2 linked regions of the Desulfitobacterium hafniense DCB-2 genome follow. The main gene of each other region encodes a partner of the protein of the gene in region 2 in a complex. Links are inferred from orthologs where the notes say so. Each region holds a gene or a part of one and is shown on either strand. Other genes may lie near its edges.

The links. The genes of interacting proteins can lie anywhere in the genome.
Region 1: the proteins of smc (region 2) and DHAF_RS17100 are in contact, whole or in part, in a crystal structure (PDB 3ZGX), measured with the Bacillus subtilis proteins. The link is inferred for Desulfitobacterium hafniense DCB-2 from one-to-one orthologs.

What each region holds. Positions count from the first base shown.
Region 1 is NC_011830.1:3,658,528-3,663,209, forward strand. What follows is about bases 358-3,337. They hold DHAF_RS17100 (segregation and condensation protein A), read right to left. Parts: upstream 2,251-3,337; coding sequence 1,465-2,250; downstream 358-1,464. Other genes in these bases: DHAF_RS17090 (DUF2953 domain-containing protein), read right to left, coding at 358-749; scpB (SMC-Scp complex subunit ScpB), read right to left, coding at 871-1,461; trpS (tryptophan--tRNA ligase), read right to left, coding at 2,247-3,227; DHAF_RS17110 (site-2 protease family protein), read right to left, coding at 3,266-3,337. Outside these bases: more of DHAF_RS17090, read right to left, coding at 81-357; more of DHAF_RS17110, read right to left, coding at 3,338-3,910; DHAF_RS17115 (CBS domain-containing protein), read right to left, coding at 3,898-4,682. UniProt on the Bacillus subtilis protein: Participates in chromosomal partition during cell division. May act via the formation of a condensin-like complex containing Smc and ScpB that pull DNA away from mid-cell into both cell halves.
Region 2 is NC_011830.1:4,048,335-4,055,082, reverse strand. Bases 1,327-5,523 are described here. They hold smc (chromosome segregation protein SMC), read left to right. Parts: upstream 1,327-1,726; coding sequence 1,727-5,323; downstream 5,324-5,523. Other genes in these bases: rnc (ribonuclease III), read left to right, coding at 1,327-1,734. Outside these bases: fabF (beta-ketoacyl-ACP synthase II), read left to right, coding at 1-925; more of rnc, read left to right, coding at 946-1,326; DHAF_RS19040 (RNA polymerase sigma factor), read left to right, coding at 5,800-6,354; DHAF_RS19035 (DUF4367 domain-containing protein), read left to right, coding at 6,438-6,748. UniProt on the Bacillus subtilis protein: Required for chromosome condensation and partitioning.

The sequences.
Region 1 (4,682 bases), 390 kb from region 2 along the record:
ACTTAATCATTGATAATAACAATATGGTCTTTTTTCGCCAAAACTATGCATTAAAGTTTTTCTAAGCGCTGCGACGCACCCTATTTTCTGATTCTGCGCCAGATCAGCCTGGCCAGTTCAGCTCCCACCAACAGGATATGGCCAATTCGCAAATTGAAGCTGCTTTGAATATCGCAGCGAAAACCCGGCTTCTTAAACTGAGGCACCACCATAATCCGCGGTTCCTGAACATCCATGGTCACCTGGTTATACATTCTTCCCATAGAATAGCCAAGCATTGCCCAGAAACTCCCTGATACCAAAGCCGTCACCGCAGGATTTTCATGGCCATATTCGATCTTCCAATCATACTCTGTGCAATGGATTCCCCGATAAAATTTCTTTTTAAGACGGGTAAAGGCGATCAGCAAGGAAGGAATATTGGGAAAGAGCTCATAGAAAAAACTCTTCTTGAAGTAACGCATTTTCAATTGCTGGACAGCCTTCCTGGTTTCACCCGTAGGGGCCTGTGCTTCCTGTTCCGCCGCAATTTTAGGGCCTTCTTCCCATTCCAGCTTAATCGTCGGAATACTGAGCCGAAACTTCCAGAAACCGCCCAGAGCGGAAAGATGAATTTCCAGATCGTCATTTTCCTCAATGCGGGAATAACGAAAATCCAAGGATGCTTTGATCCACAGGATCATCATTAACCAAATGAACATCGCCACCAGAAGAGCGAGAATCTGCACCATTATCCCCCCGAACGCCATCTTAACAGTTTAGGATGCCCTAAGAGGGGGTATTTATGCACCCTAAATTCGTAATCGCTTACGAATTTAGAAAAAGGAGTATCGCCACTACATAAAAACGTAGTTTTGCGACACTCCCTTGTTACTCACAATCCTCATTATCTTGCCCAAACTCCCCGGCCCCCATGGACAGTTCTTCAGCCAGGGCCGCTTCCTGCATGCTCTCAAAATTCAGATCCGGCAGCTCCTCCAGGGATTTAAGCCCAAAATGAATCAGAAACTGTTCCGTAGTGCCGTAAAGAATAGGCCGGCCCGGCCCTTCCTTGCGTCCTACATCTTTGACAAGACCTTTCTCCACCAACGTCCCTAAGGAGCGATCGGATTGCACCCCACGGATAAAATCCACTTCTCCCCGGGTGACGGGTTGCTTATAGGCAATGATGGCCAACACCTCTAAAGCCGCTCCCGACAGTCCCTGGGCGGGTTGATGGTAAAGGGTTTCTATATAAGCGGACATCTCCGGTTTGGTTCCCAGCTTATAGCCTTCATTGACTTCAATCAGGGTAACCCCGCTGGCAGGTGCAGCGTAGCGCTGTTTAAGGTCATACAGTATTTCAGCAATATCCTCACTGCTTAACTGAAGGATCTCTGCTAAACGCTCCTTGGTCAGAGGTTTATCGGCAACAAATAACAGCGCTTCGACTCCCGCAATTTCTCTTTCCCGAAACAGCATATTTTACTCCCCTTCAGTAAACTCCCAAGCTTTTTCTGTAGGAAATACAAAAATCTCCTCGTTCTGCGAACTTTGTTCACAATGCACTTTTCCTGACTTCAACAGCTCCAGTAAAGCCAAAAAAGAAACAATAATCTCCATACGTTTAGTGCCCCGAATCAACTGACTGAAGCGCAGGCCGCGAGGATGCAGGATGACCCGGCGCAGTACATCATTGACCATAACTTCAATGGGGATTTCATCCGGCTCCACCGTCCTGATCTCTTCCCCCTGCTCCGCCCTCTCAATAATCCGCTGAAAAGCATGCCATAAGGCTTCAAAATGAATCCCTGCCAAAGGATCCGCCGGAGTGAATTGACTGCGCAGCCCATCCACATCAACTTCGCGAAAGTACCGCTGCCCGGAAGAGATTTGAATCTCTCCCAAAGTTTCCGCAGCCTGTTTAAAAGCCCGGTAGGCTAAAAGCCGTTCCACCAGCTCTTGGCGCGGATCCCCTTCTTCTTCGACGGTCACATCTTTAACCGGTTTGGGCAGCAAGTAGCGGGACTTGATCTGGAGAAGCTGGGCAGCTAAAACCAGAAATTCCGTGGTCACTTCCATATCCAGATCTTCCATCTGACGTACGACCTGGATAAATTGATCGGTAATCCTGGCAATGGGAATATCGTAAATATCCACTTTTTCCTGCTGGATCAGGTGCAGAAGCAGATCCATGGGACCTTGAAATGCGGGCAGCTCCACGTAAGGGGCGGTATTGGCACTATGGCTTACCGATGACCCGTTGCTCATCTCAGCCCCATCACGTGACGAACTTCTTTCATAGTTTCTTGAGTAACTTGGCGGGCTTGTTCAGCCCCCTGCTCCAAAACCCGCTCAACCTTACCAGGCTCTTCCCAAAGGGCACGGCGCTCACGGAAAGGACTGAGCAGCTTATCAAGGTTCTCGGCCAGATGACGCTTACAAGCCACACAGCCGATCTTGCCTCCGCGACAGTTTTCCTCAACTTCGGCGACTTCAGGTGTATACACCTCATGAAATTTATAGACTATACAAACTTCAGGATGACCCGGGTCATCTTTGCGCAAACGGGCCGGGTCCGTCACCATCTGCTGAACCCTTTCTTTGATCTCTGCTGTGGAAGCGGTTAAGGAGATGGTATTATTATAGCTTTTACTCATTTTACGTCCATCGACACCGGGCAACAGGGGAACTTTGCCGATCAGGGCTTTCGGTTCAGGAAAAACCGGACCATAAAGGTGATTAAAGCGTCTGGCAATTTCGCGGCACAGCTCGACATGGGGGATTTGATCTTCTCCCACCGGTACGGTATCAGCCTTATAAACCAAGATATCGGCAGCCATCAAGAGGGGATAGCCCAGGAAACCATAGGTTGAGATATCCTTGCCTCCTTCTTTGCCCAGCTGCTGCATTTGATCCTTATAGGTCGGCACCCGCTCCAGCCAGGATAGAGGGGTAATCATGGACAAAAGCAGATGCAGTTCTGCATGTTCCTTAATATGGGATTGAACAAAAATCGCCGACTGCTCCGGATCAATCCCCACACTCAGCCAATCCAGAGCAATCTCCCGGATAAGTACGCCAAAATCCAAACCATCCTCATAACCTGTCGTCAGAGCATGCTGATCCACAATTCCATAATAGCTTTGATATTCCGATTGCAGTGCGGCCCAATTCTGGATGACACTGAGATGCCCGATATGCAGGCTCCCCGTAGGGCGCATGCCGCTGAAAATTCTACCTTTCACTTATAAAACCCCTTTCAGTTGTAGGTTTTCCATTGCCTTTAGCCGATAAAAGGCGACAGCAAAAACAAAGCGGTATCACGATAAAAAGCGTAAAGGCCGGATACTGCAGGCTGCAGTATTACTCCCAAAAAGTTGGTAAATAGTATTATAACCAGAATGAACATGCCGTAAGTCTCCAGGGTATCAAGAACCTTGCTGTACCGCCCGGGAACAACCCCCCTTAAGATAGAAAAACCATCTAAAGGCGGAATCGGCAGAATATTAAACACCCCAAGACCCAAATTCATGATCACCAGGGACATGAATATTGTGGATAGTGTGCCGGTCCAGGATGAATCCTCCAGGAAGGCCAGGGTTAAGACCCAAAGCATCATGGCGATAAAAGCAACCAACAGATTGGCCAGAGGACCGGCGACCGACACCAGTACTCTCCCCCGCTCTTTATTCCCCTTGAAATAGTGGGGTTGGGTCATGACCGGCTTCGCCCAGCCAAAGGAATAAAGTACAGCCATCAGGGTACCAAAGATATCCAGGTGGACGAAGGGATTCAGAGTTAAACGTCCCTGGCTGCGGGGAGTCGGATCTCCTAAACGATCAGCCACCCAGGCGTGGGCATATTCATGAAAAGCAAACCCCACAAGTAAGGCAGGTATGTTGGCGATGATGGTGGTTAAGTTGAACACGTAGTTTCCCCCTTCGGTCGGTTTGACAAGCCATCCTTCAGCAACCCAAGCACAAATTCCTTCTCTTCTTCCTCTGTCTGCAGCTTGCCTTCCAGCCAAGCCAGACGGACCGCTTTAAGAATGCGGCCAATCTCCGGCCCTTCTTTAACTCCCCATTGTCGCAAAGCCGTGCCATCTACGGTCTGATGAATGGCCTTGACTGCTTCTGTGTAGGCTTCCAGAGAATCCCGGAAGCGTTCATCCCACAGCAGAACTTCCATGAGGAGGGCCGGTAGACCTTCAAGATACTGATCCAAACTCTTTAAAGAAATCTTTTCCCGGGCATATGGAGAAGCTTCAGAACCTTTTTCTCCCACGCCTAAGGATAGAAGTCCATCCATAATGTCAAAGAATTTATAGGCTATCCCTTTGAGCTCCCTGGCTAACCGAAGTTTTTCCTCAATTCTTTCGAACTGGGATCTGTCCATCCTGCGCAGGCAGATCAGCCATTTTCTTTCCGGGGAAATGGCTTGATTCAGCCCCGGATGAGTAAAATCCCAGGGCAGTTCGGCACCAAACCACTTGCGGAACACACCCATATCGAGCAGGGATTCTCCCATAACGCCAAACTTCAATTCAGAAAGCATATGCATGAATTCTTCCGTAAACCGTTCGATACTTAGTTTCTGTAGGACACCGGCATCTAAAGCTGTATAAAGTCCCTCCCGGGTTTCCTTGGCCAGACGAAAACCGTAACGGCCGGCAAAACGAAGAGCCCTGAGAATGCGGGTAG
Region 2 (6,748 bases):
GGGAACCGGAGTGGGCGGGGTCACCACCCTGGAACAGCAGAAAGAAGTCCTCATGAATAAAGGGCCGGGAAGAATCAGCCCCTTCTTTATTCCTATGCTGATCTCCAATATGGCTGCCGGTCATATTTCCCTTGAATTCGGCCTTCAGGGCTCCAGCTTAAGTGTGGCCACCGCCTGCGCCTCGGCTACCAATGCCATCGGTGAGGCCATGCGCCTGATCGAGCACGGCTATGCCGATGTAGTGCTTTGCGGCGGCACGGAAGCCCCTATTGTACCTTTGGCCTTTGCGGGTTTTTGCGCCATGAAAGCCATGTCCACGGAGAAGGAAAATCCCCGGGAAGCCTGCCGTCCTTTCGACGCCAGAAGGTCGGGGTTTGTCATGGGTGAAGGAGCGGGAATCCTCGTTCTGGAATCCCTGGAGCATGCCCAAAAGCGGCAGGCCAGGATTTACGCTGAGCTTTCCGGATATGGCAGCACCTGTGACGCCTATCATATCACCTCTCCGGCGCCGGGAGGAGCAGGAGCCATCCAATCCATGCAGGCGGCCTTGACAGGAGCTGAGGTGCGGCCGGAAGAAGTGGATTATATCAACGCCCATGGCACAGGAACCAATGCCAACGACTCGGCGGAGACGGCGGCGATTAAAGCCCTCTTCGGGGAAGCGGCGCAAAAAGTGGCCATCAGCTCCACCAAGTCCATGACCGGGCATCTCTTAGGAGCGGCAGGAGCTATCGAAGCCATCGCCTGCGCTTTAACCATTAAGAATAGCATGATTCCACCCACCATAAACTATGGAGAGCCTGACCCGGAATGCGATTTGGATTATGTTCCCAATGCCGCCCGGCCAAAAGAAGTTCAAGTTGCTTTATCAAATACCTTTGGTTTTGGAGGACATAATGCTACAATTGTATTAAAACGTTATTAGGTGAGTAAGGAGTATGAGCGGTGGAAAAAAAACATCAGGGTACAGCAAAAACAACTAAGCATAATCTGCAGGGGAATAAACGTCATAAGTATCATGCCGATACTTTGCAGCGGATTCCTACAGGAATAGGTTTAGCGAAACGGTTGGAGTTGGATGATCCCCCCAATCGCTTGTTCACGACTGCTTTAACCCACCCCTCGTATTTGTTTGAGAATCCCCAATCCGGTCTGGAGAACAACCAAAGGCTGGAGTTTCTGGGTGACGCCATTCTGGATTTTGTGGTAGCGGAGTATCTTTACCTGAGTTATCCGGAGCGGCCTGAAGGTGAATTGACGAAGATGCGGGCGGCGGTGGTCAACGAGAGCACCTTAGCCCGCACTGCCAAGAAGATTCGGCTGGGGGAAGAATTGCTTCTGGGTAAAGGTGAACAGGTCTCAGGGGGCAGGGAAAGGCCTTCCATCTTAGCCGATGCCTGGGAGGCTATCGTGGGGGCTGTCTATTTGCAGTATGGCTTCCAAGAGGCGAGGAGAGTGGTTCTGACCTTGCTGAAGGAAGAAATTGCCGAAGTAGCCCAAGGCAACTACGGCGATTATAAGACCATGCTCCAGGAAAAAGCCCAGCGGGAAGAGACGGAAGTCACTTATCGTATCCTGGCCGAGGAAGGCCCGGATCATAATAAGCGCTTTACAGCCGGGGTATTCCTCCAGGGAAATCTGCGGGGCAAGGGCATCGGACGGACCAAAAAGGAAGCAGAACAACGGGCAGCCCAACAAGTGTTAGATGAGTTTGGGGGGGAGAACAATGGCTAAAGCCGATACTCTCCCTGTTTTCTTGAAATCCATTACAATCCAAGGGTTTAAGTCCTTTGCGGACAAAGTGAAGCTGGAATTAGGGCAGGGCTTGAGTGTGGTAGTGGGGCCCAATGGGAGCGGCAAAAGCAATGTGGCCGATGCCATCCGCTGGGTTCTGGGGGAACAGAGCGCCAAAAACCTCAGGGGCAGCAAGATGGAGGATGTCATTTTCTCCGGCAGCAGTGTGCGGCGCCCGGTGGGGATGGCCGAGGTTTCCTTATTTTTTGATAACTCCACGGGGATTTTTCCCCTGGAGTATCAGGAAGTGATCATCACCCGCAGAGTCTATCGGGACGGAGAGGGACAATATTTTATCAACCGCTCCTCCTGCCGCCTTAAGGATATCCATGAACTTTTTATGGATACCGGTGCGGGCAAAGAAGGGTTTTCCATTATTGGTCAAGGCCGGGTCGAGGAGATTCTCAATCTGCGCTCCGAAGAACGGCGCACCTTGATCGAAGAAGCTTCAGGAATAACCAAATACCGCATGCGCAAACGGGAAGCACTTAAGCGTTTGGATGAAACGGAACATAATTTAGAGCGGATCAGGGATATCCTGGCCGAGATCGAAGGGCAATTAGGACCTTTGGAAGAGCAAGCCACCATAGCCAGGGAAGCTGTGGAGCTGACCACAGAACAAAAAGCCCTGGAGATCGAGATGGTGGCCTTTGATTTAAAAGAGGTGCGCCATAAGCTGACTTCCTCCGTTCAGGAAACGGAAGAACTTCAGTCGGCCATCGCCGCGGCAGTAGCGGATCTAAGCCAGAAGGAAAGCGGCATCCTCAGCAACAAAGTGAAGCTCAATCTTCTGGATGAGCAGATCCAGAAGCAGCAGGAAACCACCTACCAATTGGATCAAGCAGTCAACCAAATCGTTCAGGAGTTGCGGCTCCGCCAGGAGCGGGAAGGCTACCTCGGCGAGCAGATTAATCGTGTCACCACGGAGCTCTCCAATCATGAGGAGAAGGTTCGCCAGAGTACAGAACAGCTCAGAGCCTTAGAGGACAGAAAAGCCCTCTTACATAAGACTCTGGACCAGGCTAATCAGGCTTTGGCGGCGGATGAACAACGCTTGGTCGAGGCTAAAGCCAGGAATGGCTTAGAGGAAATTGAAATCCTCAGGGGCAGTCTCTCCCATCTGCAGAGCAAGCTGGCCGAGTCCAGCGCAGAATTAAACCGCCTTACCCATCAGTTGGCTACCCTGAATTCAACCCATGAGCAATTGATTAAAGAAAAAAAGGATAAAGAAGGAGCCCTGCTCTCTCATGAGCAGCAGGAGGCCCAGGTTCAGGAGCAGCTTAAAACCCAGGAAGGGCTGCAGACGGATATCCGGCTCCAGGCAGAGAAGGCCCAGCAGGAAAATGCTCAGTTCCGTGAGCAGAGCAAAGCAGGGCAGAGGGAGCTCCAGGAACTGAATCGGGACCTGGAGAAAAAATCAGCCCGCTATCATGCCCTGAAGAACCTGGAAGACTCCCTGGAAGGCTATCAACGGGGTGTCCGGGAGCTGATGCTGGCCAAGAAAAAAAACCAGCCTTCCTGCGGAGATCTCTGCGGCACCCTGGCGGATCTTCTTCAGGTTGAAGAGCGTTATGAGGTGGCCATCGAGGTCGCCCTGGGGGCAGGTATTCAGAATATCGTTACCGCAACGGAACGGGGTGCCAAGGAAGCCGTTCATTATCTGAAAAGCCACAATCTGGGTCGGGCCACTTTTTTACCCCTGGATGTGATTCAAGGGGGCAAAGCCGCTGTGGCCAAAGAGGCGGCCAAGGACCCCGGCTTCATCGGCGTGGCGGTGGATCTTATCACCTTCGCCGAAAAATACCGCAAGGCCTTTGAATCCCAACTGGGCAGAACCCTCATCGTCACGGATATGGAGGCGGCCACCCGGGTGGCCAGAGCCTCGGGCTATCGCGCCCGCATCGTGACCCTGGAGGGGGATCAGGTTCACCCGGGGGGCTCCCTGACCGGGGGCAGCCTGCAAAGAAAAGGCTCCAACATCTTGGGACGTTCCCGGGAAATCCAGGAACTCCGGCAGGAGTGCGACGAAAGACGCACCCAGCAAAAGGAACTGGAGCTCAAAGCAGGGGCTCTCAGCATCCAAATCCAAAAAGGTGAGGAAAACCTTAAGCATCTGATGGCTGAAGAGCAGGAGCTTAAATCCGCTCTGGCCGTGTTAAGAACTCAGGAGCTTAATCTCCGGGCCCAGGCCCAAAGGATTCGTGATGAAATAACCGCCGTAACCATCCGTGTGGCCGGGATAGAGCAGGAACGGGATGAGCTGCAAAGCCATAAGGCCCTGGAGGCAGAAGAGCAAAGCAAGCTTACAGACAGCATCCAAGAGGCTCAGGAAGCCTTGGCCCGGCAGGAAGAAAAGAATCGCCAGGCCAGCCGGGAGATGGAACAGCTTCAAGAAAGACTGACCCAAACCAAGGTGCAGGCGGCTAAGTGGGAGCAGGAGCTCAAGCAGGCTGTGGAGCGCCTGGTCCAGGATCAGGCCCTGCTGGGGGAGAACAAGCATCTCCTGGAGCGCAAGCGCAAGGATTTGCAGGATTTAGAAGAGAGCAAAGCCCGTCTGGCCTTCGAACAGGGAGACTGGGAGAGCCGCCGCAGGGAAGCAGGAGAGCAGCAGCAGCAAGCCCAGGAAGTCCTCATCGCTTTGCGCAAAGAGCGGGAGGTTCTGTCCAAGGAGCTGATGGATCAGGAAGGCCTCGCCCAAAAGAAAAGGCAGGAGCAGCAGACCCTGGAACAAAAGCTGCACAACCTGGAGCTGAAGACGGCCCGCTGGGATGCCGAATGGGAAACCGGCTCCAAACGGTTACTGGAAGAATTCGACCTGACTTGGGAAGAGGCTCAAGCCTACCAAAGTGAAAGAAACCGTGCCGAGCTGGCGGCCAGAGTCCAGGAGATTAAACTGCGGATGGAGCTGCTGGGCCCTGTGAACCAGGCGGCCATTGAAGAATATCCGAAGCTTCAGGAGCGCTTTGATTTTCTATCGGTGCAAAAGCAGGATCTGGAGGAGGCCAATGAATCCCTCCAGCAACTCATCGCCGAACTGGATAAAACCATGTCGGAACGTTTCGAAGAAGGATTTATAGCGGTCAACGAAGCCTTTAAAGTGGTCTTCAAGGAACTGTTCAACGGAGGCTATGCGGAACTTCGCTTAGTAGACCCGGCCAATCTTCTGGATACGGGGGTAGAGATCATCGCCCAGCCCCCGGGAAAAAAGCCCCAGCTGCTGTCTCTCCTTTCCGGAGGAGAGCGTGCTCTGACAGCCATCGGACTGCTCTTCGCCCTGCTTAAGGTGAAGCCCAGCCCCTTCTGTGTCCTTGATGAAATCGAGGCTTCCCTGGATGATGCCAATGTCAGCCGCTTTGCCCAATACATTCACCGCTTGGCAAACTCCACCCAGTTCCTGGTCATCTCGCACCGCAAAGGAACCATGGAAGCAGCCGATGTCCTCTATGGCATCACCATGGAGGAGTCGGGTGTATCTAAGCTGCTCTCTGTTCAGTTGGAAGGCCAGGACAAGGATACTAGGATGGCTTGAGAGGATTGCGGAAGTTGGGATGGGTTTTGATAGGTCTAAGGATTATCTTTAGTTGGAGATGTTAGAGAATAAAGTTAAGTTGAAGAGGATGCTTCTCTTTAAAGAGGGCATCTTTTGGCTTTTTAAAGATAATAAAATATATGTAAATGTAACCTGAGTCGCATTATTATCGGTATTGCCGCTAGAGCATGAGATAATGAGGCTGAAGTAATCGGCCTTACTGCATAAGTATGAGTTTATTGTCATGATTCAGCAATCTGTTAAAATGAGTTGAAAAAGTATTCTGTTTGTTTCAATTAAGCCGATCTCTCACCTATTATTGACATTTTTTCACAAGAAGAAATTGATAAAAATTAGGAGAAATATTATAAAATAGAGATATTAAAATTAAAATGAGGAAATATGAACCTGGAAAAGAACTTACAGCTAATTCAAATGATTAGAGAGCACACAAGTACACGGAGGAGGGGTAGATTTTGTGGCCATGGAACCGCTTAAAGGATGAGACTTTCTACGAGGATTTATGTTATAAATACTATGAGCGGATTTATCTATACTGCTTAAGGAGAGTTAAAGGGCAGGAGGAACTCTTGGATCTGGTAGAGGAGTGCACCCAAAATACATTTTTGGAAGCAAGGAAGCAGCTTGCAAAATTAGTAAACCATCCGAATGTGGAAGGATGGTTATACACTACGGCACGGAATCTGGTCAACCTTTCATTTAGAAGTATGTACACCAAGAATAAGTATGAAATCAGCATGGATGATCATATCTTGGAAGCTTGGGCGCAGGTGGACAACGAATTGGAAGAACTCTTCAATGGCACTGCCGATCTGGACAAACTTTGCGAAGAGATTTTAGAGGGACTTCAAGCCGATGAGTATGAGCTTTATCGTGATTACTTTAAAAATAATATGTCCGTTTCAGAACTTGCCGGGAAACATGAGATTTCCGCCACAGCAATGACGACCCGGATTTATCGGCTAAAAAAGAAAATTAAAAAAAGTGTTCGTATTTATTTTGAAAAGTGAACTAAAATTTTGTAGTCACTGTGATTTAATACGGCCTTTGTAATGTATATAAATGGAAGGTTGAAAAAGAAAGGGAGAAAATCATGGCGAAAGAACGGGATTCCCTTGATGTAATTAATGATAAAGAAATTATCAGGATGATACTCTCCGAAAAGGAAAGTGACGTTCTTGTAAAAGAAAAGCTATATCGTATTTTGTATGAGGCATCGGCGGTGGATGAGGTCAGTATGGACACGGATTTGATCGACGAATGTATAAAGGCCATTAACTTGATTGAAGGAAAAGAAGAATATCTTTCCGAAGAGAAAATGAAAACCATGCGCCAGAATGTCGATCAAGCTTATAAGGAATGGCAGAGCAGCCAGCATAAAACCTTAGTGGGAAAAAGAATAGC